4 regions of the Pseudarthrobacter sp. SORGH_AS 212 genome follow, and region 3 is predicted to be linked to each of the others. Evidence: riboswitches for the same ligand, from Rfam matches in the RefSeq annotation. Region 3 holds a riboswitch; each other region holds the start of a gene.
What was found. A riboswitch is a leader RNA that binds a small molecule or an ion and turns the genes downstream of it on or off. The one in region 3 is predicted to bind thiamine pyrophosphate.
Positions count from the first base shown of each region.

Region 1: linked by a shared signal. The riboswitch ahead of QE394_RS16485 (FAD-dependent oxidoreductase) and the one ahead of QE394_RS10845 (ECF transporter S component) in region 3 are both predicted to bind thiamine pyrophosphate.
Region 2: linked by a shared signal. The riboswitch ahead of thiD (bifunctional hydroxymethylpyrimidine kinase/phosphomethylpyrimidine kinase) and the one ahead of QE394_RS10845 (ECF transporter S component) in region 3 are both predicted to bind thiamine pyrophosphate.
Region 4: linked by a shared signal. The riboswitch ahead of thiC (phosphomethylpyrimidine synthase ThiC) and the one ahead of QE394_RS10845 (ECF transporter S component) in region 3 are both predicted to bind thiamine pyrophosphate.

Region 1 covers NZ_JAUTAA010000001.1:3,584,090-3,591,572, reverse strand. The annotation lists gene QE394_RS16505 (DUF3107 domain-containing protein) at 1-179, shown strand, start outside; gene QE394_RS16500 (hypothetical protein) at 217-519, shown strand; gene QE394_RS16495 (thiazole synthase) at 635-1,447, opposite strand; gene thiS (sulfur carrier protein ThiS) at 1,452-1,688, opposite strand; gene QE394_RS16485 (FAD-dependent oxidoreductase) at 1,685-3,031, opposite strand; TPP riboswitch at 3,025-3,143, opposite strand; gene thiE (thiamine phosphate synthase) at 3,171-3,893, shown strand; partial or broken gene QE394_RS16475 (RNB domain-containing ribonuclease) at 3,945-5,458, shown strand; gene QE394_RS16470 (DEAD/DEAH box helicase) at 5,759-7,435, shown strand; gene QE394_RS16465 (site-specific DNA-methyltransferase) at 7,445-7,483, shown strand, end outside.
Region 2 covers NZ_JAUTAA010000001.1:3,988,426-3,995,908, reverse strand. The annotation lists gene rpmA (50S ribosomal protein L27) at 1-75, opposite strand, end outside; gene rplU (50S ribosomal protein L21) at 136-444, opposite strand; gene thiD (bifunctional hydroxymethylpyrimidine kinase/phosphomethylpyrimidine kinase) at 779-2,308, opposite strand; TPP riboswitch at 2,317-2,415, opposite strand; gene QE394_RS18320 (Rne/Rng family ribonuclease) at 2,559-5,990, opposite strand; gene QE394_RS18315 (vitamin K epoxide reductase family protein) at 6,429-7,100, shown strand; gene ndk (nucleoside-diphosphate kinase) at 7,200-7,483, opposite strand, start outside.
Region 3 covers NZ_JAUTAA010000001.1:2,368,853-2,376,335, forward strand. The annotation lists gene QE394_RS10810 (Na+/H+ antiporter subunit D) at 1-1,384, shown strand, start outside; gene QE394_RS10815 (Na+/H+ antiporter subunit E) at 1,381-1,926, shown strand; gene QE394_RS10820 (monovalent cation/H+ antiporter complex subunit F) at 1,923-2,201, shown strand; gene mnhG (monovalent cation/H(+) antiporter subunit G) at 2,203-2,616, shown strand; gene QE394_RS10830 (DUF4235 domain-containing protein) at 2,649-2,912, opposite strand; gene QE394_RS10835 (hypothetical protein) at 2,971-5,151, opposite strand; gene QE394_RS10840 (heme-degrading domain-containing protein) at 5,250-5,786, opposite strand; TPP riboswitch at 5,883-6,020, shown strand; gene QE394_RS10845 (ECF transporter S component) at 6,088-6,711, shown strand; gene QE394_RS10850 (ATP-binding cassette domain-containing protein) at 6,711-7,483, shown strand, end outside.
Region 4 covers NZ_JAUTAA010000001.1:3,904,493-3,911,975, reverse strand. The annotation lists gene QE394_RS17915 (hypothetical protein) at 1-396, opposite strand, end outside; gene QE394_RS17910 (VOC family protein) at 493-1,368, opposite strand; gene QE394_RS17905 (amidohydrolase family protein) at 1,437-2,555, opposite strand; TPP riboswitch at 2,648-2,755, shown strand; gene thiC (phosphomethylpyrimidine synthase ThiC) at 2,750-4,579, shown strand; gene QE394_RS17895 (alpha/beta hydrolase) at 4,625-5,359, opposite strand; gene ffh (signal recognition particle protein) at 5,465-7,048, opposite strand; gene QE394_RS17885 (glucose-6-phosphate dehydrogenase) at 7,133-7,483, shown strand, end outside.

The DNA of each region.
Region 1 (7,483 bases), 1.2 Mb from region 3:
TGGAATCAAACCAGGATGCGGAGACCGTGGCCAAGGTTGTGGGAGAAGCCATCAAGGGCGGCGGCGAACTGCGCCTCACCGATGACAAGGGGCGCCTGATCATTGTTCCCGGCAACGCCCTGGGCTACGTGGAAATCGGCGCGGAAGAAGTCCGGCGCGTAGGATTCGGCCAGTTCTAGCACCGGCCGGAACTGCCCTGCTTCCCGGAGGAGACCCATGCTTTCCCTGATCATTGTTGTGCTGGCCACCGTCGCGGCCGGCTTCATTGTCTGGGCCAATGACAAACGTCATGCCAAGTATGGCGCCGGCCTTCCGGCCGGCGTGGCCGTCGGGGTGGCTGCACTGAGCTGGATCATCCTGATGGCGGCCGGATTCGGTTACCTTCCCGGACGGACGTGGATTCCCTGGGTGCTGCCCATTGTGCTGGGCGCGGCGGCATCCGCCGGGACGGTGCTTGTCCTGGGCCGCACCCGCGCAAGGAACGATACCCACCGGTTGACCGCCATCCTGAGGCGTTAGTTACCGTAAACGGCTGTGGCCGCCACCTTCGACGGTGGCGGCCACAGCCGTTTAATAGGGGCAATCCCCCAGGCGGTTCAGTCCTAAAGCGTCACAGTCCCTGAAGCATCACTGGCTAAAGGAACTCGGCCCGGCCCTCCATGGCGGACGACGCCAGCGCGTGCTCGCGGCGGGGAATCCGCCCGGCCTCCTTCGCCAGCCGGCCGGCGATAACGGCGTGCTTGAATGCCTCACCCATCCGGGCAGGGTTCTGGGCACGGGTCACCGCAGTGGCCAGCAGGACGGCGTCGCACCCAAGTTCCATGGCCAGCGCCGCGTCAGATGCCGTGCCGATCCCGGCGTCCAGGACCACGGGCACGTTGGCACGGGACACGATGAGTTCGATGTTGTGCGGGTTGAGGATTCCGAGTCCGGTCCCGATCGGAGATCCCAGCGGCATCACTGCGGTGGCGCCCAGGTTTTCCAGCCGGAGGGCTAGGACGGGGTCGTCATTGGTGTAGGCAAAGACTTTAAAGCCGCGGTTGACCAGCTGTTCGGTGGCGTCCACCAACTCAACGGCGTCCGGCAGGAGCGTGTGCTCGTCGGCGATGACCTCCAGCTTCACCCAGTCGGTTTCCAGCGCTTCCCGGGCCAGTTCGGCGGTCAGGACGGCGTCCCGCGCAGTAAAACAGCCTGCTGTGTTGGGCAGGACCCGGATCCCGTGGTCCACCAGCAGTTGGAACAGGGAGCCCGATTCTGCGGGTGAGTAGCGCCGCATGGCCACCGTGGTAAGGGACGTTCCGGAGGCCACCAGAGCTGCGCCCAGGCCGTCCAGGCTGGGCGCGCCCCCCGTCCCCATGATGAGCCTCGACTCCAGGGCGACGCCGTCAATAACGAGGGAGTCAGGCCTGCTGGGTGCCGCTGGGGTAAGGGTGGTCGATTTGGTCATCGTGTCAGCCTCCCTGTACTGCGGTGACGAGTTCGACGTCGTCGCCGTCCGCGAGCGCGGTGCCGTGCCATTGGCTGCGGGGCACCACTTCGGAATTGTGCGCCACGGCCACGCCCAGCCTTTGTCCGTCGGTTGCCTGGCCGTCGGCCGCAAGCGCGCGTCCGGTTACTTCGCTCACCAATGCCGTGATGGACGCACCGTCCGCCACGGTGCGTGGTGCCCCGTTCAGGGTGATGTTCATGCTGTCTCCTTGATGTTGAAGCTGGGGGCCGGGATCCGGCCGGAAAAGCGGTCCGGACGGAACGGCTGCCACCGGGGGTCTGCCTTTCCCTCCATCAGGTCGCGGCAAATGGCGGCCGCGGCCGGCGTGAGGAGGACGCCGTGGCGGAAGAATCCTGTGGCCACGATCAGTCCGGGAATATGGGCTGCGCTGGCGTCTCCCCCATCCGCGGGTACCCTGCCCAGTAGCGGGGCATTGTCCGGGGTGGCCGGGCGGGCCCGCGCGGTGCATTCGAGCAACTCCAACTCTGCGACCGCGGGCACCAGCACCTGGGCGTCGCGAAGCAGCTGGTACACGCCGCCAGCGGACACCGCGCTGGACCCGGTACTCGGCGGCACAGCTCCGGACGCAGTGCCGGCCCCCGCCGGAGCATCCTCCCGCTGGGTGGCGCCTATGACCACGGTTCCGTCCTCGCGTGGAACCAGGTAGACGGGGACACCGCGCACCAGTCCGCGGACTGTGGACGTCAGCAAGGGCTGAAGGTGCTGGGGGACCGCCAGCCGCAGGATGTCGCCGTGCACGGGGCGCAACGGTAACCGGAGTCCATCCGGCAGGTTCTCGAGGGATGCCGCCGCCATGCCGTTCGCCACCACCGTTTCGCCGGCGAGCACCAATCCGCCTCCGGCAAGCCGGACACCGGCCACGGCGCCATCTGCCCACTCCAGCGACACAGCCCTGTCCGCCACCGCGAATCCATCCAGCGCGCCGGCAACGGCAGTGTCTGCAATGCCGCTGCTTGCCGGGAGGTGGCTGGCCAGGGCGGCCCGGAAGCACTCTACGAGTCGCCGGGGATCCACCTGGTGGTCCGCAGGAGTGTCCAGTGCGCAGGCGATGGCGGGGCTGAGCAGCGGTTCCCGGCGCCGGGCCTCGCGGACCGTCAAGGGTTCCACGGCGAGTCCGTTGGCCTGCTGCACGCCGCGCAGGTCCATCAGTGCCTGCCGGTCGCCGGCGTCGGCGCCAATGGCGAGCGTGGGCGTCGCCAGGTATCCGGAACCGCGGCCTGACACGCGGGTAAGGTCCGCGGCGAACTGCGGCCAGCGCTCCGATGCATCCAGCATGAGGCCCAGGAGCTCTTCCTCCTGGTAATGCAGCTCGCTGACGGGGGCCAGCATGCCTGCCGCCGCCCAGCTGGCTCCGGAGCCCGGTGCATCGTCTATCAGCACCACTGACCGGCCTGAGCGCCTGGCCTCCCAGGCTATGCCGTGGCCAATGACGCCCCCGCCGATCACTGCTACGTGGGCAGAAATTGTTGGAACGATGGAGGACCCTGCGATGGTGTCCGGAGGGCTTTCGGGGATGCCCATGGCGTCTCCTTCCCTACGCCGGTATTAACCGGATCAGGTCAAGCGGTCGGCTCTGACGCCCTCTCAGCCCGGCGCTTTGTGACAGCTGCCGCGGGCTCCCGCAGTACGAGGCAAGTGTAGAGGAACTAGGCTTGCAGCCATGAATGTGTCCCACTCCCCTGCCCCCGCCGCGGCGCCCGGCACCGATGCCTTCACCACTGCGGCCGGTAACGGCGCACTGAAAGCCGCACGCCTCTACCTCTGCACGGATGCGCGCCGCGGCCGGGGCGACTTCGCCGGGTTCGTGGACGCGGCGTTCGAAGGCGGCGTGGACATTATCCAGCTGCGGGACAAGTCCATCGAGGCGGCCGAGGAGCTGGACCTGCTGGCGGTCCTCAAGGAGTCGGCCCAGCGGCACGGGCGGCTGTGGGCCGTCAACGACCGGGCGGACATTGCGGTCCTTTCCGGTGCCCCGGTCTTCCACGTGGGCCAGAAGGACCTTCCGGTAGCAGCCGCGAGGACGCTGCTCAACGGCAACGCCGCCATCGGCCTGTCCAGCCACACGCCGGAACAGGTGGATGCCGCCCTGGCCGACGCCGCAGGACCTGCCGGCCTCGACTACTTCTGCGTGGGCCCGCTCTGGGCCACCCCCACCAAACCCGGCCGGGCCGCCGTCGGCCTGGACCTGGTGAAGCATGCGGCCGCGAAGGCCCCCAGTGATGTGCCGTGGTTCGCAATCGGCGGCATCGACCACTCCAACGTGGACCAGGTGGTCGCGGCCGGGGCCTCAAGGATCGTGGTGGTCCGCGCCATCACCGATGCTGCCGATCCTGCTGCCGCCGCTGCCTCGCTTCGTTCCGCCCTGGACGCCGCGGCGTCCTGAAGCTGACCGATTCCCTGCGTAATCGGATGACTTGGGGTTAGGCTGATTTTCGTGTCACATCATCGGCTGGCTCCCAACGTCCATGAGCGCACCAATGCCCTGGAAGAGGCCTTGGCCGCGCTGCGGACGGAGCTGGAACTTCCGGGCCCATACCCGGGTGAGGCGGTCAAGGACGCCGAGGCCGCGGTGGCCGCGCTGCGCGCCTGCCGGAGTACGACCTGACCGCGGTGGAGTTCGTCACCATCGATCCGGCGTCGTCCACGGACCTGGACCAGGCCCTCTTCATCGAAACGTACGACGACGGCGGGTACCACGTCCTGTACGCCATCGCCGATGTCCCCGCGTTCGTGGCGCCCGGCGGACCCCTGGATGCCGAAACCCGGCGCCGGGGCCAGACCTTCTACGCCCCGGACGGGCGCATTCCGCTGCACCCGGAAGTCATCAGCGAGGGCGCCGGCAGCCTCCTGCCGGACCAGGACTGCTCGGCTTTCGTCTGGGATTTCCGGCTCGACGGCAATGCCGAGGTCACGTCCGTCGGTGTCCGCCGGGCCCGTGTCCGAAGCCGCGCGAAACTCAGCTACAAGGGTGCACAGGCTGACCTGGACGCCGGTACTGCCTCTCCCCTGCTTGCCCTGCTGAAGGAAGTGGGGCTCAAGCGTGTCCGCCTGGAACGTGCCCGGAACGGTGCCAGCCTGAACATGCCGGACCAGGAGATCGTCCAACTGCCCGATGGCGGCTACCGCATTGCTGCTGCACCCCAGCTGCCCGTGGAGGACTGGAACGCCCAGATTTCCCTGATGACAGGGATGGCCGCCGCCAAGATCATGCTCGACGCCAAGGTGGGGATCCTGCGCACCATGCCGCCACCGGACGAGCGCTCCCTGCGCCACTTCCGGCTGCAGACGGAGGCGCTGGGCAAAGCCTGGGACGGCGAGGTGGGATACGGCGAATACCTGCGGACCCTTGACCCGACGGACCCCCGACAGCTGGCCATCATGCACTCGGCCGGCATGCTCTTCCGCGGCGCCGGATACACCGCCTTTGACGGCAACGTTCCGGCTGCCCCGATCCAGGCGGCCATCGGCGATGCCTATGCCCACACCACTGCGCCGCTGCGACGCCTGGTGGACCGCTTTGTGCTGGTGACCTGCGAGGCGCTGAGCAACGGAGGTACCGTCCCCGGCTGGGTGCGGGATGCGCTTCCGTCCCTCCCAGAGATTATGGCGGGCTCGGACCAGCTGGCATCCCGCATGGAGCGCATGGCCCTGGATACGGTGGAGGCTGCCCTGCTGGTCAACCACATCGGCCAGGAGTTCGATGCGATTGTGATTTCAGGATCGAAGCCGCAGAAAGAGAACGGCAACGGCAACAACGGGAACGGTAAAAACGGAAACGGCAAAAACGGGAACGGCAACGGAAACGGGTCCTCAGGGATCATCCAGATCGCCGACCCTGCCGTGACGGCCCGCTGCGCCGGTGAGCTGGAGTCCGGCACCAAGGTCCGGGTCCGCCTGGTGTCGTCGGATATCGCTACCCGGGAAGTGCACTTCGAACTGGTTCAGTGAGCCCGGACCGTCCGGTCCCGGCGTTCCCCACGGCGCGGAAACAGGGTTTCCGGGCTGATGCGGCTAGACTGAAGGGGTAGAAATGGATGCCCGGTCGTTGATTTCCTTGAACTGAAACCAACAAGCCCGCCCCTACGCGATCTTGAGATTTGCCCGCTGGTCGCCAGTGCCAGCGTTAGATAGCCCGCGATCGGCTTCCACTGGAATTGCTTGCGCGCTTCGTTCGTGCTCCGGATCGGCCCCACCGGCCGGCCTGTTGAGCACGCTGCGCGATTGCCCAAATGAATAAGGAAACTCCCTGTGAGTGAATTGCATACGCACCAGCTTTTGACCGATGAGTCCGGCACCGAGACCATCGAGCCCGAAGAAACCATCATTTCGGACGAAAAGCCGCACGAAATTGAGGAAAAGTCGTTCGCCGACTACAACGTCCGGGCAGATATCGTGGAGTCCCTGGCCGACGCCGGGATCACCCACCCCTTCCCGATCCAGGCCATGACCCTGCCGGTGGCACTGTCAGGCCATGACATCATTGGCCAGGCCAAGACCGGCACCGGCAAAACCCTGGGCTTCGGCATTCCCGCGCTCCAGCGTGTGGTGGGCCGCGATGACGCAGGCTTCGACAAGTTGCCCGTCCCAGGAGCCCCGCAGGCCCTGGTGATCGTGCCCACGCGCGAGCTCGCAGTGCAGGTGGCCAGCGATCTCGAGACCGCATCCCGCAAACGCAACGCACGTATCGCCACCATCTACGGCGGCCGCGCCTACGAGCCCCAGGTTGATGCCCTGCAGAAGGGTGTCGAAATTGTGGTGGGCACCCCCGGCCGCCTGATCGACCTTTACAAGCAGAAGCACCTGAGCCTGAAGAACGTCCGCATCGTTATCCTGGACGAAGCTGACGAAATGCTGGACCTTGGCTTCCTGCCGGACGTTGAAACCCTCATCGCCGGCACGCCCGCTGTCCGCCAGACGCTGCTGTTCTCGGCCACCATGCCCGGCCCGGTCATCGCCATGGCGCGACGCTACATGACCCAGCCAACCCACATCCGCGCCGCAGATCCCGATGACGAGGGCCTGACCAAGCGGGACATCCGCCAGCTGATCTACCGTGCCCACGCCATGGACAAGACCGAAGTGGTGGCCCGCATCCTGCAGGCCCGCGGCCGCGGCCGGACCATCATCTTCACCAAGACCAAACGCACCGCGGCCAAGGTGGCAGAGGAACTGGTGGACCGCGGCTTTGCGGCCGCAGCAATCCACGGCGACCTGGGCCAGGGTGCCCGCGAGCAGGCCCTGCGCGCGTTCCGCAACAACAAGGTGGACGTTCTGGTGGCAACGGACGTTGCCGCCCGTGGCATCGACGTTGATGACGTCACGCACGTGATCAACTACCAGTGCGTCGAGGACGAGAAGATCTACCTGCACCGGGTGGGCCGTACCGGCCGCGCCGGCAACAAGGGCACGGCCGTCACCTTCGTGGACTGGGACGACATGCCACGCTGGGGCCTGATCAACAAGGCCCTCGGCCTGAGCGTGCCCGAACCGGTGGAGACGTACTCCTCCTCACCGCACCTCTACGAAGAGCTGGACATCCCCGAGGGAACCAAGGGCCGCCTGCCCCGCAACAAGCGCACCCTTGCGGGCGTCGACGCCGAGGTCCTCGAGGACCTGGGTGAAACGGGCAAGAAGAACAGCCGGGAAAGCCGCGGAAACGATGGCCGGGACCGTGAAGGCCGCGGCCGGTCGCGTTCGGGCGGACGAGACGGACGCAGCCCGGAAGCAGGCCGCTCAGGTGAGCGCCGTCGTCGTACTTCCCCGGACGCTGCCGAAACCCCGGCTGCCGGACCGGAAGCGGCAGTGGCCTCCGACGCTGAAAAGTCTTCACGTACGCGCCGCCCCCGCACGCGTACCCGGCGCCGCAACGGCGAGGTAGTTGCCGGTGCAGACAAGGGCACCCAGCCCGGCAGCACCGAGGGCTGACCTGAGGGAATGACGAACACTGTTTGGGCGCCGGACGGCGGCAGCCTG
Region 2 (7,483 bases), 1.6 Mb from region 3:
GCGCTTGACGCCGAGGTACTGTGCGTTGGAGTCACGACCGTTGCGAGTGGAGCTCGCGCCCTTTTTATGTGCCATCTGAAATGCCTGCCTTTAAATTCTGGGGAATCTGCTGAAAACCTGAACAGTAACCGGTGGTTACTTGATGCCAGTGATCTTGACCTTGGTCAGTTCCTGACGGTGACCCTGGCGCTTCTTGTAACCGGTCTTGTTCTTGAACTTCTGGATGACAATCTTAGGACCACGGAGGTCCTGGAGGATTTCAGCCGTAACGGTCACCTTGGCCAGGTCAGCAGCGGCAGTGGTGATCTTGTCACCATCAACCAGGAGCAGTGCGGGCAGCTCGATGGTGCTGCCAGCCCCACCGGCGACGCGGTTCAGGGTAACGAAGTCTCCAACGGAAACCTTCTCTTGGCGGCCGCCTGCGCGGACAATCGCGTACACCACTTGGGAACTCACTTCTCTCGACGTTTATAACTAAAATTGCGTGCGGCACCCGTTGCACTGTTTGGCTGGGTTCCCGCTGTGCCTCAACGCCGTGGATTCCCCGAAGGTCTCCATGAGTTATCCCGCAGGACTGCCTTGTGTTTTCCACGTTGGCATGTTCCCGGGGTCATAACCCAAGTGTTGGCGTAAGCACCGAAGATCCAGAATACGCTAATTCCGTCTCCGGCCGCAAATGAGGCTGGCTCCGGCGGGTCGGCTGTGATAGGAACCACAGACATCGTCCGCCACCGGGGCCGTGCCAGACCATAGTACCGGCAGCACGGCCCGGGCGGGTTCAGGAGTGGAGCCGCGGCGCGTCGAAGAACTCCACTTCCAGCCGGCAGGACTGCCGGAATGCGGTGGCCATGGCGTGCCGTTCGTCAGCGGAGGCCTTGCGCGCCGCTTCGTCCACCACCGCGATGGCCCGCCGCGTTGCCTCCGCGAAATTTTCGTCGGCATACGTGCGGAGCCACTCGGCGTAGGGGTGGCCTGCCGGTTCCCCGTCCGCGAGGAACCTGGCATGGAGCGTCTTCCCCGCGTCCGCGTACAGCCAGAAACAGGGCAGGACAGCTGCTGCCAGGACTGCATAGCTGCCCGACGCCGAAGCGGCGGTCAGGTGGTCCACGTAGGCCTTGGTGACAGGCCCGAGTTCGGGGAGGACGGTGCGGGTGCTGAGCCAGGAACGGTGCAGTTCCGACTCGACTTCGAGGCATTGCTGGGCCGACGCCGCCCAGAACAGCTGCTCGGCCTCCGTGGGGGCCAGCGCGCTGGACCGGGCGAGGACTCGCGAATACCCGTTCAGGTAGATGGCATCCTGCGCAAGGTAATACGCGAACTCGCTTTCCGGCAGTGTCCCCGAGGCCAGGCCCTGGATGAAGTCCAAGGCGTAGATCGACTCAAGGTGTGCGTTGGCATCTTTCCGCAGCTGCGCCGTGAAGTCGCCTGGCCGAAGGGCTTGGCGGATGTGGTGGAAATGGTGGACGGGACCGTTGCCGGTTCCCACCTCCAGCGCCGCGGACGCGGCCAACGCCCCAGCAAGCCAGGGTTTCACTTCCCGAAGAGCTGCTTCCCAGTTGCCCACCTGGGCCTGGACCGTGGCCATGGCGGAGGACAGGGAGCAGCCTGTGCCATGGCTGTTGCGTGTGGCCACCCGCTCCCCCGGGACTTCGACGACGTCCGCGGACAGCATGCCCGGCGGCCCAACCAGGGCGTCCGGGCAGCTGCTGCCCTGCAGGTGCCCGCCCTTGACCAGCACGGCGGCGCCGGTGGCACCAGCCAGCCGCCTGCCCTGATCCAGCGCCGCCTCCCAAGTGTCCGGTACGTCTTCTTCCAGCAGCATGGCCAGTTCGGCCAGGTTGGGGGTGACCAGGTGGGCCAGCGGCACCAGGTTCCGGAGCGCGGCTTCGGCGCTCTCCTGCAGCAGCCGGTCCCCGCTGGTGGCAACCATGACCGGGTCCAGGACCACGACGGCGGGGCGCACCTTCTCCAGCCAGGTGCGCACGGCAGCGATCACGTCGGCATCGCCCAGCATGCCGATCTTGACGGCGTCCACGTCGATGTCGTCGCTGATGGCCGCGAGCTGCTGCGCCAAAAAGGATGCCGGAGGAACATGGACGGCGGTCACTCCGCGGGTGTTCTGGGCTGTGAGGGCAGTGATGGCGGCCATGCCGTAGCCGCCGTGCGCTGCGATGCTCTTGAGGTCGGCCTGGATGCCGGCCCCGCCGGAGGGGTCCGAGCCCGCGATGGCTAGGACGCGGGGCACATCGCGTCCGGCAGCCGGCAGTTCGGTCGCGGAGGGATTCGGGAGCGGGGTGGCTGCAGGCATGGCAAGGGTCGTAGACAAAGAGACATCCCTTCGCCGGTACTAACCGGACAGGTTCAACGGGTGTGGATCTCAGCCGGGCCTGGTGCGCGGCACCCCGTGTCGGTTCCCCAGCCTAGCCGTTGGACAGCAGTCAACCGAAAGGTGACTGCACCTGTGAAGTGTGCTGCTGAGGTCCACTCCCCGTTAACGGCAGATGCCCGGCCCCACCACAGGAGTGGAGGGGCCGGGCATCTGCAGTGCCTGGGTCCGGTCAGAGCTCGGAGGCAGGAACCCCTACGCCCAGGATGATGGGCGCATCGGCTTTGGCTGCCGGTTCTGCCGGCGCGGCAGGCTCGGGCGCCTTGGCGGCATGGGAGTGGCCTTCGCTGGCCGACGGGACGTTCTCATGGTGTTCCACGGTGGTCTCGTTGGCCGCGCCCTGGGCCCTGCTTGCACTGCGGTTACGCCGGGGACGGCGCTGCCGGGACAGGTCGGGGGCGGCAGCGGCGTTCGGCTCACGTGCGGGGGCCGCAGCTGCGACGGGCTGCCGGGGTGCCGCAGCCGCTGCCTCCGCCGGTTCAGGGGTGACTGGCGCGGCCTGGACCGTGGCGGACTCCCGCGACTGGCTGCCAACAGGCGAAGCCGGCTGGCCCAGGTGGGCGAACGCTTCGGCCAGCCGGTCAAGCGACAGCGCAGGTGAGGGCTGCTGCTCGTCTGCGTGCTCAACGAACGGCAGCGCGACTTTCTCGCCGCCGAACGTCAGGACAGCTGCCGGGCGTACCGGCGTCCCGTCGTCGTGCCTCTCCGTTGTGCCCGCGTCCTGCTGGGCAGGGGTTTGACGGGCCGCCACCTCGTCATCGTGCAGGTGCGCAGCGTGGGCAGCTGCGGCAATGTTGGCCAAGGCCAGCCTGGTGGCTTCAGCCTTGGCGTGGCGTTCGGCCTCGTGCGGATCCGGCTGGACTGGGTGGGCTGCCACAGCCGCGGGTGCGGGTGCCGGCTCGGCCGGCTGGCCGCCACGTCCGCGGCGGCGCTTGCGTTCGCCGCGGGTACCTTCCTGGTTGCTGTCGGGGCGCTGTCCCTCATTGCGCTGGCCCTCGCTGCGGTTCCCATTAGGGCGGGCATCGGAGCGGATGTCAGAGCGGTGGACGTGCTGCTCGGCTGCCACGATGTTGGCGCGGCGGTGCTCCACGGGGTCGTCATGGGTGACGACGCCGCGGCCCGCGCAGGCTTCACACTGCTCGCCGAAGACTTCCAGGAGCCCGGTGCCCATGCGCTTGCGGGTCATCTGGACGAGTCCCAGCGAGGTGACTTCCGCCACCTGGTGCTTGGTCCGGTCGCGGCCCAGGCATTCCACCATGCGGCGCAGGACGAGGTCGCGATTCGATTCCAGGACCATGTCGATGAAGTCGATCACGATGATGCCGCCGATGTCGCGCAGCCGCAGCTGGCGCACCACTTCCTCGGCCGCTTCGAGGTTGTTCTTCGTGACGGTTTCTTCGAGGTTGCCGCCGCTTCCGGTGAACTTACCGGTGTTGACGTCCACCACTGTCATGGCTTCGGTCCGATCGATCACCAGCGAGCCGCCGGAGGGCAGGAAGACCTTGCGTTCGAGGGCCTTGTGGATCTGCTCATCAATCCGCCAGGCAGCGAAGATGTCCTGGTCCTTGGTCCACTTTTCGAGGCGTCCCACCAGGTCCGGAGCCACATAGGTGACGTAGGCCTCGATGGTGTCCCAGGCTTCCTCACCGGAGACGATCAGCTTGGAGAAGTCCTCGTTGAAGACGTCACGGACCACCTTGATGGTGAGGTCGGGCTCGCCGTACAGCAGCTCCGGAGCCAGGACCTTCGTGGAGGAGGACTGGCTTTCGATGCCTTCCCACTGGGCGCGGAGCCTGTTGATGTCGTGGGTCAGCTCCTCCTCGGACGCCCCTTCGGCCGCCGTGCGCACAATGACGCCCGCCTGCTCCGGCAGGCGGTCCTTGAGGATGCGCTTGAGCCTGTTCCGCTCGACGTCGGGCAGCTTGCGGGAGATACCGGTCATGGAACCGCCGGGGACGTACACGAGGTACCGGCCCGGAAGGGAGATCTGGCTGGTCAGGCGGGCACCCTTGTGGCCCACGGGGTCCTTGGTCACCTGGACCAGGACGGTGTCGCCGGACTTCAGCGCGTTCTCGATGCGGCGCTGCTTGCCTTCGAGGTTGACGGCTTCCCAGTTCACTTCACCCGCGTACAGGACGGCGTTGCGGCCGCGTCCGATGTCGACGAAGGCGGCTTCCATGGAGGGCAGCACGTTCTGGACCTTGCCCAGGTAGACGTTGCCGATCAGCGAGTCCTGCTGGGTCTTGGAGACGAAGTGCTCGGCCAGAACGCCGTCCTCTAGGACGCCGATCTGGATTCTGTCGTCACGCTGGCGGACGATCATCTGCCGGTCCACGGATTCACGGCGGGCCAGGAACTCCGCTTCGGTGATGACGGTGCGGCGGCGGCCCGTGTCCCGGGATTCGCGGCGGCGCTGTTTCTTGGCTTCCAGCCGGGTGGAACCCTTGACGCTGGTCACCCGGTTGTTGGCCGGTGCCTCGCTGACGGCACGCGGTGCGCGCACGCGGGTAACGGTGTTGGGCGGATCGTCGTCGTTGCCGCCGGTCAGTTCGAGGTCCTGGTCACCGCGGCGGCGGCGACGGCGACGGCGGGACGTCACGCCGTCCTCCGCCGCACCGGTTTCTTCCTCGTCCGATTCGTCAGCGGCGTCATCCGCCTCGGAGCCTTCGGTTCCGGCGTCCTCGCGGTCGTCCAGCCGGCTGCGACCGCGGCGGCCACGGCTGCGGCGCCGGCGGCGGCCGGATGCTTCCTCGGATTCGGTGTCCTCGTCGTCGTCTTCGTCCCCGCCCTGTTCCGCTGCGGCGGGCGTTGCGGGGCGGACGACGGTGCTCAGGTCCGGTGCCTGGAACAGCACGGAGGTGGGCGAGGCGGGCTCGAGGAACAAGGAGGCGAACGCGCCAGGTTCCTCGTCAGCTGCGGCGACTTGGGCCGGCGTCGCAGCGGATTCTCCTGCTGGCGCGGCAGCTGCCGTGCCGTGGGCCTGCGCGGCCTCTGCTGCAGTTTCCCCGGCGGCGGGTTCCTGTGCCGCGGGCTTGGCTGTCTCCTCTACGGCCGCTTCCCGGGCCTCGGCGCCCTGGTCCGCCGTTTCATTGTCCAGCGCGGCAGCGGTGACGGGCAGTTCCTGCGCAGGGGCCGGCGTTTCTGCAGGGCCCCCCGCAGGGGCAGCTTTCCTCGTGGCAACCCGACGGCGGCGGACCGGCTTGGTCCCGGCCGTTTCCGCTGGCACTTCCACGGCCGCAGTCGCTTCTGCGGCCGTGGCAGCTTCGGCGGGAGCAGCGTCAGCTGCAGCAGCGGATTCCGCGGGGGCTGCATCGGTGGCGAAGGCCGGCAGCGGCTCCGCGGCGTCTGCCTTCTTCCTGGCCCGGGGCCGGCGGGCGGCAGCTTTGGCCGGGACTGCGTCGGCGTCCGCGTTTTCGGGCGTGGCCGCCGCGCGAGGGGCACCTTCCGCCGACACCTCTGGAGCGGGGGCTGCGCCGGCTGCGGCTACGGCGTCATCGGCCTTCGGCGCTGCCTTGCGTCGGGTCCGGGGAGCCTTTTTGGGTTCGGCCGCGGCTTCCACAGCCGGTTCAACCTCATTAACGGAAAGCTCTGTTTCATTGTTCATCTGTGGCAACACTCCTGCCCCTGACGTACCGCCACATCCGGCACCCATTGGGGCACATATTGTCAAAACCCGCAGGCGCTGACAGAAGTCAAGTGGATGCTCCCAGGTTCGCACCGGCATTGGGGTGCGGCAGCCCGTAGGAGCCAGTGGAAAGTTCTGAAACCCGTTGTTCTACATGCCACAACCAGGTGCCGTCCAATGGAGATTGCGGGAGTGTCGGAAAATCCGAGGCCTGCCCTGCTCGTCATTGGCGGTCTTGGGAACAAACCACCGGACCGGAGACCGAATGTGGTTCGGCTTCCAGCCACGTTCATTCTCTCACACGCGGGGTAAATCACGTGGGAAGGTGCCGGGGGCTTTCTGTTTCCTGGGCGTTCCGCCCAGCCGCCGGCGTTACAATCAGGCTCAGGAGCACCCGACTAAAAGGACGCCATACCAATGCCCAGCATCTCCGCCGCCAGCGGCACGCCAGCCCAGGAGCGGACCACCACCCCGGACAGCGCCCAGGCTGCAAATACGCCGATGATGGCCCGGAACCGGCCCTTCGGCTGGCTCCTGGTGATTGCCGGGGCTATCGGCTGGTTCGCTTCCGGAACCCTGGTCCTGGAAAAGCTCGCAGTTCTGCAGGACCCGAACCACACCACAGTGTGCGATGTGAACCCGTTCATCTCCTGCGGCGAAGTGATGAAGACCTGGCAGAGTTCACTCTTTGGCTTCCCCAACATGTTCATTGGGATCGTGGCGTTCGCCATCATCATCACCGTGGGCATGGCCCTGCTCTCCGGCGCAACCTTTGCCCGCTGGTACTGGATGGGGCTGCAGGCCGGCGTCACGCTCGGCTTCATCTTCGTGGTGTGGCTGTGGTCCCAGGCCCTGTATGACATCCACGTCCTGTGCCCTTTCTGCATGATCGTCTGGGCCGCGATGATTCCGCTGTTTGTCTGGACAACCATCCGCAACATCTCGGCCGGTGTCATTCCCGTGCCGTCGGGCGCCGCCCGCGTCGTGGCCGATTCCGGCTGGATCATCGTGGCGCTGATCTACGTGGGCGTCATTGCCAGCATCTTCTTCGCCTTCATCCAGGTGTTCGCCGGCACCTCAGGGTTCTAGCCGCCCAAACCACTCGAAGTAACAGGTAAGGCCAATGTTCGCGAAGAACATTGGCCTTACCTGTTGGTCCGCGCCGCCAGGGCGGCGCGGGGGCGGGTACTAGAACCAGATTTTGATCTCGCGCTCAGCGGAGTCGGTGGAGTCTGACCCGTGAACCAGGTTCTGCTGCACCTTCAGTCCCCAGTCGCGGCCGAAGTCGCCACGGATGGTGCCCGGAGCCGCGGTGGTGGGGTCGGTGGTGCCTGCCAGTGAACGGAAGCCTTCGATGACGCGGTGGCCTTCGAAGATCGCGGCAACCACGGGCCCGCTGAGCATGAACTCCACCAGCGGCTCGTAGAACGGCTTGCCCACGTGCTCTTCGTAGTGCTGTTCCAGGAGCTCGC
Region 3 (7,483 bases):
GGCCGACGGCGACAAGGACGCACCGGTGTCCATCTTCCACCCCACCTACCTGATCCTGGTGGCCGGGGTGTCCAACGCCTTCCTCTCCGGCGACCTCTTCAACCTGTATGTAGGCTTCGAGATCCTGCTGACCGCAAGCTACGTCCTGATGACCCTCGGCGGCACCGGGCCCCGCATCCGCGCCGGCGTCACCTACGTGGTGGTGTCCGTGGTGTCCTCGGTGCTGTTCCTGATTTCCATCGCCATGGTCTACGGGGCCACCGGAACCGTGAACATGGCGGACCTGGCCATCAAGCTCGGCGAACTGGACCAGGGCACCAAGACCCTCCTGCACGTGATGCTGCTGGTGGCGTTCGGCATCAAGGCCGCCGTCTTCCCGCTGTCCTTCTGGCTGCCTGACTCCTACCCCACGGCCCCCGCCCCGGTCACCGCCGTGTTCGCAGGCCTGCTTACCAAGGTGGGCGTGTACGCCATGGTCCGCACCGAGACCCTGCTGTTCCCCGGAGACACCCTGAACACGCCGCTGATGATCGCGGCGCTGCTGACCATGGTGGTGGGGATCCTGGGTGCCCTGGCGCAGAGCGACATCAAACGTCTGCTCTCGTTCACCCTGGTCAGCCACATCGGCTACATGGTGTTCGGGCTGGCCATGTCCTCGGTTGTAGGCCTCGCGGCCGCCATCTTCTACGTTGCCCACCACATCACCATCCAGACCAGCCTGTTCCTGGTCACCGGCCTGATCGAACGCCGCGGAGGCAGCTCCTCGGTGGACCGGCTGGGCGGGCTGGCCAAGATCTCGCCGCTGCTGGCGATCCTGTTCTTCATTCCCGGCATGAACCTGGCCGGCATCCCGCCCTTCTCCGGCTTCCTCGGCAAGGTGGGCCTGCTGCAGGCCGGCGTGGAACTGGGAACCCCGCTGGCCTACGCCTTGGTGATCGGCGGCGTGGTGACCAGCCTCCTGACACTGCTGGCGGTGGCCAGGGTCTGGAACCGTGCCTTCTGGCGGCGTCCTGCCGACGCCGAACACCCGGACCCCGTCCTGCTGGCCGTCCCGGGGCAGCCGGTGGAAGGGGAAGCCCTGGACGACGATGCCCCGGCGGACCGTGCCGGCAGGACGGGCCTGGCCGCACCGGTCCTCAGCCGGGCGGGAAGCGGTGGCGGCAGCACGCTGGTGAGGTCCACGCTGATGCCCCGCACCATGGTGGGGCCCACCGCCGGCCTGGTGGTCCTGGGCATGGCGCTGACCGTCTTTGCAGGGCCCCTGTTCGGGCTGTCCGACCGGGCAGCGGCAGAGATGCTGGACCGTGGCCCCTACATCCACGCCGTCCTGGGTGAGGACGTAACGGTGCCGGCCGTTGGAGCCCCCGCGGGAGCAGGAAAATGAGCCGCCGCCGTATTTCCCTGCGCCAGGAGCTTCCGCTCCTCGTCTGGCTGGTCATCGTCTGGGGCGCCCTCTGGCAGGACTTCAGCCCCGGCAACCTGCTGTTCGGGGCGCTGCTGGCCATCGCCGTCGCCCGGCTGTTCTACCTGCCGCCCGTGGAGCTCAGCGGACGCTTCAACATCCGGCACGCCATCCCCTTCGCCATGATGTTCCTGGGCCGGGTGGTGGTGGCCAGTTTCCAGATCCTGTACCTCGCCGCCGTCCGCGGGCCCAAGGTGCACAACGCGGTGGTGGCCGTGACGCTGCGGAGCCACCAGGACCTTATCGTCACCGCCACCGGCCACGTGATCTCGCTGATCCCGGGCTCGCTGGTGGTGGAGGTGGACCGGTCAACCTCCACGCTGTACCTGCACGCCATCAACATCAGCTCCGCAGAGGACGTGGAAAACCTGCGCAATGAAGTGCGTACCATCGAAGCCGGGCTCATCCGGATCATGGGCACCAACGAAGAACTCGCCATCGTACGGGCGGAGGCCGCAGCATGATGCAGGTGGTCCTGGCCGTTACGGCCGTCATCCTCTCCCTCGCCGCCGGCGGGGCGATCATCCGGATTGCCCGCGGCCCATCGCTGCTGGACCGGGTGCTGGCCTCGGACGTCCTGCTGGCCATCCTGGGGGCGGCGCTGTGCATTGACATGGCCGTGAACCGGCACCTGAACAACCTGATGCTGGTGGTGGCCATCTCCGTGATCGGCTTCATCGGGTCAGTGACCGTTGCACGCTTCGTGGCCGACCGGCGGGAGCACCCCAGTGAGCCCTGACATGCTAACCCCGGACCTGACCAGCGTGGATGGCTGGATCGACGTGGTGTCCGCCGTGTTCATGCTGGTGGGAGCCATCATGTCCCTGGGCGCCGCCATCGGCCTGCTGCGCTTCCCGGACCTCCTGAGCCGCATGCACGCCGCCACCAAGCCGCAGGTGCTGGGACTGTTCCTGCTGCTGGCCTCCATCGGGCTGCAGATGCGCACATGGTGGGTGTGGCCGGTCCTGGTGGTTGCCTGGATCTTCCAACTGCTGACCGTTCCCGTGTCCGCCCACATGGTGGGCCGCGCCGGCTACCGTACCAAGCACCTGCACCGGGAACTGCTGACCTCGGACGAACTTGATGCGGTGGTGCAGAAAGCCGCCGCCCAGGCCGCCCGTGAGGACGGCGGGGACGACGGCTCAACCCGCTGAAGCCAGCCGGCGTGCGGGGACATCGTGGGTGTTTAGACGATGTCCTGTGTCTTGGCGAAGCGGGTGATGGCGCGCTGCGTGCCGCGGTTGGCCAGGACCTGGATGATGGTGCTGACGAACGCCGAGATCAGCGCGAACGTCAGGGCCGAGCGAAGGCTGGTGGGGACGTCCTCGCCCTTGCCGGTGGGCGGCTTGTTGCCGGTGGTTTTTTCCCAGATGGTGTTGACCAGCTTGGTGCCGGCAAATCCTGCACCCAGGCTTACGCCGGTGCCGAGCAGCTTGATGAGAAGGTTCATTCCTAGTACTCCTTGCGGGCGGTAAAACGGTCTGCACCCCACCCTACTGGCTAAGTTCCTACGGCGCGGGGAGGAGCCCTTCCCATGCCACTGTCCAGTCCGGCGGGAAGCCGGGAGCATGCCGCGCCGGGCCGCCATCCCACCCCGCGGCCATGAGTGCCACCGCGGCCAACAGCCCGCCGTTGCCGGGCAGGTACAGCGGGAGCGATTCCGTCTGCCGGTTGTGCCCGTTGGGCAGGACCAGGTTCTTCGCCGCGTCCATCAACAGCGCGTCCACGGCGGCCTCAGGGTCTTCCAGCCGGGCGGCCGTCATGGCCATCACGGGGTAGTCCCAGCCCCAGGTGCTGTCCCAGTCCCAGCCGGCCAGTACGTCATCCAGCGTGGCCCGCATTATTTCCGGGTCCACCAGGTCTGTCCGGGGCAGCACCCCGAGGCCGCACAGCATCGAGGGGTGGTCCGTGCGGATGGTGAAGGGCTCGACGTCGATCGCCGCGTACACTCCGTCCACCACCCTGGGTGGGACCATGCCGTCCGCTACCGCCGCCCAGGTGCGCTCGGCAGCCAGGCCCAGCCGCTCCCGCCACACATTCGCCACCCGGAGGGCCCACTGCCAGTAGGCAAGTTCGAACGTGGGGTTGGTGACCGTTCCGCGCACCGACTCGTAGCTCTCCTGCGCCGGCACCAGGGGCGGGCCCAGTTCAAAACCCCGGTCCGTGGGGTGTGCGAATGCGGCCATGAATTCTGCGGTTTCGAAAACCACCGTGGCGAATTCCTCGAGGAGCTCCTGTGATGGTTCGGCCCGGTAGGCCAGTTCCGCCAGATGGATGGGGTGCGGCTGCTGCCAGACCAGGAAGGTACCGATGGGGCTGGGACTTTCCCGCCCGTCCGGACCCACCTGCTTGGGCCAGCGGACGCCGTCGAACCCTTGGGCTTTGGCTGTCTGCCGGGCAGGTTCCAGGACGGACGCGTACCAGCGGAGGGCGGGCAGCAGGAGCTCCGTCCGGTTCCACATGGCGAAGTGGGCGGCATGCCACCAGTGCATCTCGAGGTGGAAGCGGCCGCGCCACGAATTGCAGACCAGCCCCGTCTCCTGCGGCGGCAGCGACCCGGAGCAGTTGATGGCCGTGAGGTACTGGGAGAGCACCGCCCGGCGTTCGATCTCGCCGGCCCGCGGATCGGCTGTTCCGGAGAGGTCGACGGCGCCGCCTGACTTCCAGAATTCCGGCCACGCCGTGCGGGACGCGGCAATAGTGGCACTCCCCGGTACCGATGCCAGTTCCGGGGCCGGCCCCGATGCCGGCGCCGAAAGCCCGCCGATGCCGCCGCTGCCGCGGGGAAGACAGTCACCCCGCCCCGTGCTGATGAAGTGCACGCTGAAATCGAGGCTGTCCTGCCCCGCCGCGGCCCGGATGAGCACTTCGTGCGGGCCGGACTGTTCGAGTTCCAGCCCCGCGCCGCTGACGGCCACCTGGTATCCGGAACTGTCCAGGCGGCGCGAAATCAGCCAGCGCCGGTTGGGGCCGCCGGCGTGCCGTTCCTCAACGGTGGTGGTGTGTGCGGCGGGGCTGTTCCAGTCGGCTGCGTTATGCCAGGCTTCGGAACCGTAGGGGAAGGCCAGGGATACGGCGAGGCCGTCCGCGAGGGCGGGGGAGAGGATGCGGAAGCCCAGCTCGTCCCTGTCCGGGCGGCAGGCCGTGGTGACATTGACCGGACTGCCGTGCAGGGTGAAGATGCTGGTGGCCGTGCCCGTCCAGAGGTCCAGGACCTGGTGTGCGCCGGTGATGTCGCTCCCGGCGAGCGGAGGGGCGTCCCTGCCCGGGAGCGCCAAGCCGATCCGGCCCAGGTCCAGCCGGTGGGGGTTGGCGCGGAGCCAGGTTTCCGCCCGCGATGACTGGGTTTCGCGGCCATCCACGATGGCGCCCACCATGTCCACGTAGGGGACCGGGCCGCGCGGTGAATCGTAGGGGACTGTGGAACCGGCAAGAGTGTACTCCTGTTCCGGCAGGATGGCGTGCCAGCCCCACTGTGCCTGCGTGCCCAGCAGGGTGCCGGGCGGCAGGTCGTCGCGGGCAGCTACCGGGTATTCCCCGGGAAGGGTCTGCATGCCGGTCAGGTCCATGGTGAAGCAGAACTCACCGTTGCCCACCGAGGCGGGGCTCCGCGGATCGAGGCTGTCCTGTTCCACGTTGTGGCGCCGTACCAGCGCTTCGCGGTTGATCACGGTCTGCTGGCTGTGCACGTCGCACGCACTCCTTGGCTCATGCCTGGGCCAGGTCCGGCAGCAGGCAGCTCAGAAAACGCTTTCCCGCCCAATCCTTGTAAGAACGCCGGGCAGTGTCAACCAGCGGTCCTGAGTACCCCGCGCATCGCTTCCACCACAAGGTCGTGGTCCGCTACCTGCGGGAGTCCGGACACGGTCACCGTGGCAACCGCGCCTACGCCCGAGACGTAGACCGGGAATGCACCGCCGTGGGCGGCGTAACGGGACTGGTCGAACCACGCATTGTCCTCGATCCGGCCGCCACGGGCCCTGCCGCGCAGGCCCACCAGCAATGACGGCACCTCGTAGCGGGCGGCCGTACGCTGCTTCGCGCGGACCCAGTGTTCGTTGTCCGGGGTGGCTCCGGGGAGCGCAACGTGGAAGAGGACCTGCTCGCCCTTGGTGATGTCGATGGCGATGGGAAGATTCCGCTCCTTGCCGAGCTCCACCAGGAGCAGGCCAAGGTTAAGGGCGTCGTCGGGCGAAAAGCCGGGGAACTGCAATTCCCGGATCTCCGCCTCAATCCGGCTGATCAGGGCCTGGAGCGAGCCCTCCGGCTGGGCGTCGGTGGAGTCGGGATCGTAGGCAGTCACATCTGGCGGGTTGGCAGTCATGGCCCACAATCTACCGCCCTCCAGGTGTAAACTTGAGCACGCCCGGAAGGGCGCGAAAAATTCAAACGCAACACATCCACAGCATCATCAACAACACATTAACGACAGGGGAGCGCCGCCGTCGGCCCCGGCACCAGCCGGGAAACGCAGGCGGGCGCTGAGAGTGCGGACAGCCGCAGACCCTCGAACCTGATCCGGTTAGTACCGGCGCAAGGGAGTCGAGTTCTCGAAGTGCGCGGAAAATGGCGGCAGCAGCCGGCACCAGCGTCCACTTTCCCCTCCTGTTTTCCAGGAGGATCACATGACTACTTCAGCAATCAAAAAGCCCGCCAGCAGGTCCTGGCGCGTCGTGGACATTGTGGTGGCGGCCCTGATCGCCATCGCCGGCGGCGTCATCTTCTGGGCCTGGTCCCAGGGAACCGCCGCGATTTCGGCGCCGATGAACGCGGCCTACCCGCCCCTCACCGGCCTGTTGGCCGGCGGTTGGATGATCCCGGCGGTCCTGGGCATGCTCATCATCCGCAAGCCCGGAGCTGCCCTGTTCTGCGAGACGGTCGCCGCCACCGGCGAGTTGCTCATGGGCTCCCAGTACGGCGCCTCCGTGCTGTTCTCCGGGTTCGTCCAGGGCCTGGGTGCCGAGATCATCTTCGCCATCTTCGTCTACCGGAAATTCAACCTCCCGGTCTCCCTCCTGGCCGGTGCCGCGGCTGGCCTCTTCTGCGGCCTGAACGACTCCTTCGCGCCGTGGGGCTGGAACATCGCCTACCCGGGCGGTGACAAGCTCGCGTACATCGTCTTCACGGTTATTTCCGGGGCCATCATCGCCGGCGCGCTCGCCTGGATCGCCACCCGCGGCCTTGCCCGGACCGGTGTGCTGAGCTCCTTTGCATCCCGGAAGGCCGCTACGGAGCCCGTTTTCTCCTGATGCCGGCACCTTCCCACGCCGCCGCGCCCCGAACGGTGCGGCCGGCGACGGTCACCGCCCGCGGTTGGGGCTGGCGGCACGCGGGCCGCACCACACCGGCCGTCCACGCCCTCGACCTCGATATCAGCCCGGGTGAGCGCGTACTCCTGCTTGGCCCGTCCGGGGCAGGAAAATCGACGCTCCTCCATGCGCTCGCCGGGGTGCTGGGCGATGCGGACGACGACGGCGAGGCAGGTGAGTCCGACGAAACCGGTTCGTTGCTGGTCGACGGCGGCCCGCCCCGCGGCCAGCGGGGCCGCGCGGGCCTCATGCAGCAGGACCCCGAGACCCAGGTGGTCCTCTCCCGGGTAGGCGACGACGTCGCCTTCGGCGCCGAAAACCTTGCCGTGCCCCGCGACGCCATCTGGCCGCGCGTGCATGAGGCGCTGGCCGACGTCGGCCTGTCCCACCTGCCGCTGGACCACCCGACGTCGGCTCTGTCCGGCGGGCAGAAACAGCGACTGGCGCTTGCCGGCATCCTCGCGATGCGCCCCGGGCTGATCCTGCTGGATGAACCCACCGCCAACCTGGACCCGGCCGGCGTGCTCGAAGTCCGGGACGCCGTGGCCCGCTGCCTGGACAAGACCGGCGCCACGCTGGTGGTGGTCGAACACCGGGTGTCCGTGTGGAAGGACCTCGTGGACAGGATCGTTGTGCTGCAGCCCGGCAGTGGCGCCAACCCCGCGGTGCTCCTTGACGGCCCGCCGGACCGGGTGCTGGCCGAAGCGCGGAC
Region 4 (7,483 bases), 1.5 Mb from region 3:
TCCGCCGGCCAGTTCAGCAACCTGCCGGACGTAGGTTTGCGCCTGTCCGGCGTCGAACGGCATGTCATCCTGCGCCGCCCACTGCGCCGCGACGTCCTCGAGGACATCCCCCTCGCCCTCAGTTTCGTAGGTGAGCAGGTCAGCCAGGGCCCGGACCATGGCCGGCGGGACGGCCAGCAGGGAATCGCTGGCCACGTCCACCATCGTCAGCTCGTAGTCGGCGCCGCCGGCGTGGACTGCGGTGCCGGCCAGGTCTCCGAGCTGCTCCACTTCGAAGTCGCTGATACCGGGGATCCGGACCGCATCGGCGGCCGGTGGGGTGCCCCCGCCATCAAGGGTTCCGGCGCGCTTCAACGCGGCATCGTGGGTGGCTACGAAGATTTCGGTAAAACCCATGGGAAGTGACCTCTTCCGTGTACGGTCCGGCACGCCGGGGATACCTGCCTGGCGTCCCCGGTCTATCGGCTTCAGCCTAGTACGCGGAAGGGGCGCTCAGCGCACCGCAACCCGGATGCTGTTGCGCCATGGGTCCTCGAAGCGCAGCTCAGCGCCGGTGTGGTGCGAGGAGACGCCGGCGACCTTCAGGCGGTCAGCGAGCGCGCCGACGTCGTCACCGGACGGCACCTCGATGAGGACCTCGCCGAGGCCAAGGGTGTCCTTCCGCGGACCGGCACCGCGGCTGTTCCAGACGTTCATGGCCATGTGGTGGTGGTACCGGCCCGCGGAGACGAAGAGAGCCTGCCCGTGCCAGCCGGCGGTCTTTTCGAACCCGAGCGTTCCTACATAGAAGTCCCGGGCGGACTGGACGTCGCCCACTTGGAGGTGGACGTGGCCTACTCCGGCGGTGGTCTGCCGCTGACCCTGGAGGGATTCTTCGGAGAGGTGCTGCTCCAGGTAGCGCTGGGGCGGCAGCGCCAGGCTGTCCATCACCACGTCGGTGCCGTTCCAGGACCAGTTGCTTCGCGGGCGGTCCCAGTAAAGCTCGATGCCGTTGCCTTCGGGATCACTGAAGTAGAAGGCCTCGCTGACCAGGTGGTCGGCGCTGCCCGTGAAGGAGCGGGGCTCGAACTGGGCTGCAGTGGCCACCGTGGCCGCGAGCGCCGCCTGGTCTTCGAACAGGAGGGCCGTGTGGAACAGGCCAGCTTCTCCCCTGCCGGGGATCGTCAGGCCGGGGGCCGGAGCCAGATGGACCAGTGGCTTGCCGAGGCGGCCGAGGTACAGGCCGCCGTCCTGCTCAGCAACCACCTCAAGCCCCAGTGCGCGCTGGTAGTAGTCGGTCATGACCTTCATGTTGCCGACCTTGAGCATCACGGTGCCCATGGCGAGGTCGACAGGAAGAAGATCCTGGCTGGTGGCTTCTGCAGTCATTGAACGCTCCCTCTAATGGAGGCCGTCCGGATGAGGCGGCCTGTCATGAGTTAAAATTACTTGAAGCTTCAATTTATTCCAAGTGCGGGGTGGATGTTTTCCCTATGGCGGACCACCCGGCCACCCAAAACCACGTGGGACGGGTGCGCCACGGTGTCCAGCGTCCTCCGGGGATCGTCCCGGAACAGCACGACGTCGGCACGCGCCCCTTCTGCCAGCCCGTCGGCGCCCAGCCAGGCTCGGGCGGCCCAGCTGGCCGCGTTGAGCGCCTGGGCTGCGGGCAGCCCGGCCGCGTGCAGGGCAAGGATTTCGTCAGCGATCCTGCCGTGGCGGATCACGCTGCCGGCATCCGTTCCGGCGAAGATCTGCACGCCGGCTTCCCATGCCTCGCCCACCCGCTCCAGCCGGCGTTCCCAGAGAGCCAGCATGTGGGCGGCGTACACCGGAAACTTGGGCTTGGCCTGGGCAGCAATATCCGGGAACGTGGCGATGTTGACCAGCGTCGGAACGATGGGTACGCCCTGCTCCACAAACCGCGGCAGGTGCCTGGGCAGCAGGCCGGTGGCGTGTTCTATGCAGTCGATCCCGGCGTCGAGCATTTGGTCCAGGGTGTCTTCGGCGAAGCAGTGGGCGGTGACACGGGCACCTTCATCGTGTGCGGCACTGATCGCATCGCGGACGACGCCGGCGGGAAAGGAGGGTGCGAGGTCGCCGGCGCTGCGCTCGATCCAGTCCCCGACGAGCTTGACCCAGCCGTCGCCGTCGCGGGCTTGCTTACGCACGGCCTCCACAAGCCCTTCAGGCTCGACCTCGTGGGCGAAGCCCCGGAGGTAACGGCGGGTACGGGCGACGTGCCTGCCGGCCCGAATCAGCAGCGGAAAGTCTCGGCCACCCTGCATCCAGCGGGTATCGGCGGGCGACCCCGCGTCCCGGATCAGCAGCGTGCCGGAGTCCAGGTCGGCGCGGGCCTGGGCCTCGGCCTCACCGGCGTCCACCGGCCCGGCAGGGCCCAGGCCGATGTGGCAATGGGCGTCGACGAAGCCGGGCAGCACCCAGCCATCAAGTACAACGTCCGGGCTGGCCTCCGGACGGGTAAATGTCAGGCACCCGTCCACGGACCAGAGACCGTTCCGTTCGCTGTCCGGTCCCGTGAGGACGGTGCCGCTGAAACCGATGATGTATGGCATGGATGCCTCCTCTTCCTGCCCGGTCAGGCTAGCACCGGCAAATATGACAGGGCCGTTAGCGCTTGTCACTGCAGGGCTTGTGGTAGCTTCGTTCCTGACCACACGGGTGCCCCTGCAGGGGCTGAGATCGGGCTGACGCGGCCTGCGACCGTCGAACCTGTCCGGGTAATGCCGGCGAAGGAAGTGAGTATTCCTTGAATACACCCAAAACAGTGCTGCCCCCTGCCCAAAACCACCCGGCCGTCACGCCGGCCGGAGCGAGCCCTGAAGCACCGGTCACCCAATCGCTGAAGTCCCACTCGCTGGCCTACATCGATGATCCGGAGCACGGCATCCGTGTCCCCGTCACGGAAATCGCGCTCGAACCGTCGCCAAACGGGCAGCCTAATCCCCCCTTCCGCACCTACCGGACAGCGGGGCCGGGAAGCGACCCCGTGCGCGGCCTCAGCCCCTTCCGGTCGGAATGGATTGAGGCGCGGTTTGACACGGAAGCGTACGGCGGAAGGGAACGGAACCTGCTCGACGACGGCCGCTCGGCCGTGCGCCGCGGTGCCGCCTCCGCGGAATGGAGGGGCGGGCGCCCGGTGCCCCGCCGCGCTGTCGACGGCCGGACGGTCACCCAGATGCACTATGCCCGGAAGGGCGTGGTGACGCCGGAAATGCGGTTCGTGGCGCTGCGGGAAAACTGTGATCCGGAACTGGTCCGGAGTGAGATTGCCGCCGGACGGGCCATCATCCCCAACAACATCAACCATCCAGAGTCCGAACCGATGATCATCGGGAAAGCCTTCCTGGTGAAGATCAACGCCAACATCGGCAACTCCGCCGTCACCAGTTCCATCAGGGAGGAGGTGGACAAGCTGCAGTGGGCCACGCGGTGGGGTGCCGATACGGTGATGGACCTTTCCACGGGCGACGACATCCACACGACCAGGGAATGGATCATCCGCAACTCCCCCGTGCCGATCGGCACCGTGCCCATCTACCAGGCCCTGGAAAAGGTCAACGGCGAGGCGAACGCGCTCACGTGGGAAATCTTCCGCGACACCGTCATCGAACAGTGTGAGCAGGGCGTGGACTACATGACAGTCCACGCCGGCGTGCTGCTCCGCTACGTGCCTCTGACCGCCAACAGGGTCACCGGAATCGTGTCCCGGGGCGGGTCGATCATGGCGGGATGGTGCCTGGCGCACCACCAGGAGAATTTCCTGTACACGCATTTCGATGAGCTGTGTGAGATCTTTGCCCGGTACGACGTCGCGTTCTCGCTGGGTGACGGCCTGCGCCCCGGCGCCACCGCTGATGCGAACGACGCTGCGCAGTTCGCGGAACTGGACACCTTGGCTGAGCTGACGGAGCGCGCCTGGAAACATGACGTGCAGGTCATGGTGGAGGGGCCGGGCCATGTCCCGTTCCATCTGGTGCGGGAGAACGTAGAGCGCCAGCAGGAACTGTGCAAGGGCGCGCCGTTCTATACGCTGGGGCCGCTGGTCACCGATGTGGCCCCCGGCTACGATCACATCACCTCAGCCATCGGCGCCACCGAGATCGCCCGCTACGGCACCGCCATGCTCTGCTACGTCACGCCCAAGGAGCATCTGGGACTGCCGGACAGGGACGACGTGAAGACCGGGGTCATCACCTACAAGATCGCCGCGCACGCCGCTGACCTGGCCAAGGGCCACCCCGGGGCGCACGAACGGGACGACGCGTTGTCAAAGGCCAGGTTCGAGTTCCGCTGGCGGGACCAGTTTGCGCTCTCGCTTGACCCCGAGACGGCCGAATCGTTCCATGATGAAACCCTGCCGGCCGAGCCCGCCAAGACGGCACACTTCTGCTCCATGTGTGGGCCGAAGTTCTGCTCTATGCGGATCAGCCAGGACATCCGCAACGAGTACGGGTCAGCGGAAGCCCAAGCCGCAATAGCTGAAGCGGCATCGGGGATGCGGGAGAAGAGCCAGGAGTTCCTGGAATCCGGCGGCAAGGTGTACCTTCCCGAGCTGAAAGTCCCGGCCGGCAGCTGACACTGCCGCCGGCGTTGACCGGCGGTTGCCTGTGGCCGGCCCGGGCTAGGACGCCCGGGCCGGTTCACTCCGGCTGACTTCGGCGAGGAACTGCCGGATGGCCCGGTTGCCGTCGGCTGAATCGTGGGGCCGGTGCCCGCCCGCCGCGACGCGGTGCAGGGCGCCGGTCTCCCGCAGATACCCGGCAATTTCTTCGTACAATGGTTCCCATCCGCCGGTAAGGACAAGGGTGGGCACTCCTGGAACGATGTGAAGTGGCGCCTCCCATGACGGCGACTGCAGCCGCAGCCGGCGGGCAGAGCGCTTCTCCTCCGGCGTGGCTGGCTGGTGCAGGTCTGCGGCGTAAATGCGCCGGACGAACTCCCGCTGGAAGTCCTCGTCGCTGAGCTGGTGGCGGACGTCGAACAGCGGCTTCATCATCCGGATATGGGCGGCTGTTGCGGGCAGCTCCGCGGTGAGCGAGAGGCAGGCCGGCTCCACCAGGGTCAGAGAATGAACGAGGTCCGGGCGGTCCACGGCCGCCATCATGGCGGGAATGGCTCCCTGCGCATGCGCCACCACGTGTCCGCCGGCAGCACCCCGCCCGTCATCAGCCAGGGAACGCAGCACGATGGCCGTGTCCTCCGCAAAGGAAGACTCCAGGGGTTCGGCGGTGCTGTGGTATCCGTGCCGGCGGAGGAACAGCGCATCGTACATCAGCCCCATGCCGTGCTGCCGGGGCCAGGCGGCGGCGCCGAAGCTCCCCGAGCCGTGCACGAACACTACCCTCTGCTTGAACATCCCCCAACCCTATTCCACGGCGCCGACATCCCATGTAAGTAGCAGCAGATGTCGTTCTGAGCCCTCATAACGACATCTGCTGCGACTTGGTTGGGCCAGGTGTGCTTAGTTGCCCAGGAACTTGTCGAAGCCCTTGGGCAGGTTCAGCTGGGAAGGGTCAAAGTCACCGGACTGCTGGCCGAAGGAAGCTCCGGTGGGCAGGGCCTTGGATGCGTTGGCGCGACGCGCTTCGGCGTCCTTGCGTTCCTGGGCGGCCTTGGCCGGGTTTCCTGACCGGGCCTTCTTCTTCGGCGCGTTCTTCGCGTTCTTCCGGGCCCCGCCGCCGGCACCGGGGAGGCCGGGCATGCCTGGCATCCCGGGCATGCCGCCCTGGGCCATCTTCTTCATCATCTTCTGGGCCTGCGCGAAGCGTTCCAGCAGGCCGTTGACCTCGGAGACGTGCACACCGGAACCACGGGCGATACGGGCGCGGCGCGAACCGTTGATGATCTTGGGGGCCACGCGTTCGTGCGGGGTCATGGACCTGACGATCGCTTCAACGCGGTCGATCTCGCGTTCGTCGAACTGCTCCAGCTGCTGGCGGATGTTCTGGGCGCCGGGCATCATCATGAGCATTTTCTTCATGGAGCCCATGTTGCGGATCTGCTGCATCTGGGCCAGGAAGTCGTCCAGGGTGAAGTCTTCCTGGTCGGCGAACTTCTTCGCCATCCGGGCAGCTTCGTCTTTGTCCCAGGACTTCTCGGCCTGTTCGATGAGCGTGAGGACGTCGCCCATGTCCAGGATGCGCGAGGCCATCCGGTCCGGGTGGAACAACTCGAAGTCGTCCAGGCCCTCACCGGTGGACGCGAACATGACGGGCTTGCCGGTGACCGAGGAGACGGACAGCGCGGCACCACCGCGGGCATCGCCGTCGAGCTTGGACAGGACGATGCCGGTGAAGTTGACGCCCTCGTCAAACGCCAGGGCCGTGTTGACGGCGTCCTGGCCGATCATCGAGTCGATGACGAAGAGGACTTCGTTGGGCACGATGGCCCGGCGGATCTGGCGCGCCTGCTCCATCATGTCCGCGTCGACGCCGAGGCGGCCTGCGGTGTCCACGATGACGACGTCGTGCAGTTTCTGGCGGGCTTCCTCCACGCCGGCCCGGGCAACGGCCACGGGATCGCCCGCCGGCTGCTCCAGCTCGGTTGAGGTTGCACCCGGGTGCGGGGCGAAAACAGGGACGTTGGCCCGCTGGCCCACCACCTGCAGCTGGGTGACGGCGTTGGGCCGCTGCAGGTCACACGCAACCAGCATGGGGCTGTGGCCCTGGGACTTCAGCCACTTGGACAGCTTGCCCGCAAGGGTGGTCTTGCCCGCGCCCTGGAGGCCGGCCAGCATGATGACGGTGGGGCCGTTCTTGGCCAGGCGGATGCGCCGGGTCTCGCCGCCGAGGATCTCCTTGAGTTCCTCGTTGACGATCTTGACGATCTGCTGGCTGGGGTTCAGCGCCGCTGATACCTCGGCGCCCAGCGCCCGTTCGCGCACGCGGCTGGTGAATTCCCGCACCACGGGAACGGCAACGTCCGCGTCCAGCAGGGCGCGGCGGATCTCCCGGACGGTGGCATCGACGTCGGCCTCCGTCAGGCGGCCCTTGCCGCGGAGATTCTTGAAGGTTGCTGTCAACCGGTCAGAGAGTGAATTGAACACGCGCCGTGAACTTCTTTCAGGAGATGATCGGGACTCGACTATCTAGGGTACCAAGTCGGGCACGCCAGATGGCATGCTGGCAAAATGACGAGCCATACAACTGTCAAGACCCTGCTCATCCTCGGCGCCTCAGGCGACCTCACGGGCCGGCTGCTCCTACCGGGACTGGCCCGCCTGGTGGCCGCCGGCCGGGCGGACGGCCTCCGCCTGGTGGGTGCCGGCTCCGACCCCTGGACGCCGGAACAGTGGCGGGAACGGGTGCAGTCCTCCTTCGCCGCAGCAGCGGAGACCGCGGGGCCGGACGGCAAGGATGCGCTGGCTGCACTGGAAAAGGAAACGGCGTACCACCAGCTCGATGTCACAGCTGCCGGCGCCCTCGCCTCCCTGCTGGAAAGCCTCGAGGGCCCCACCGCCGTCTATTTCGCGCTGCCACCC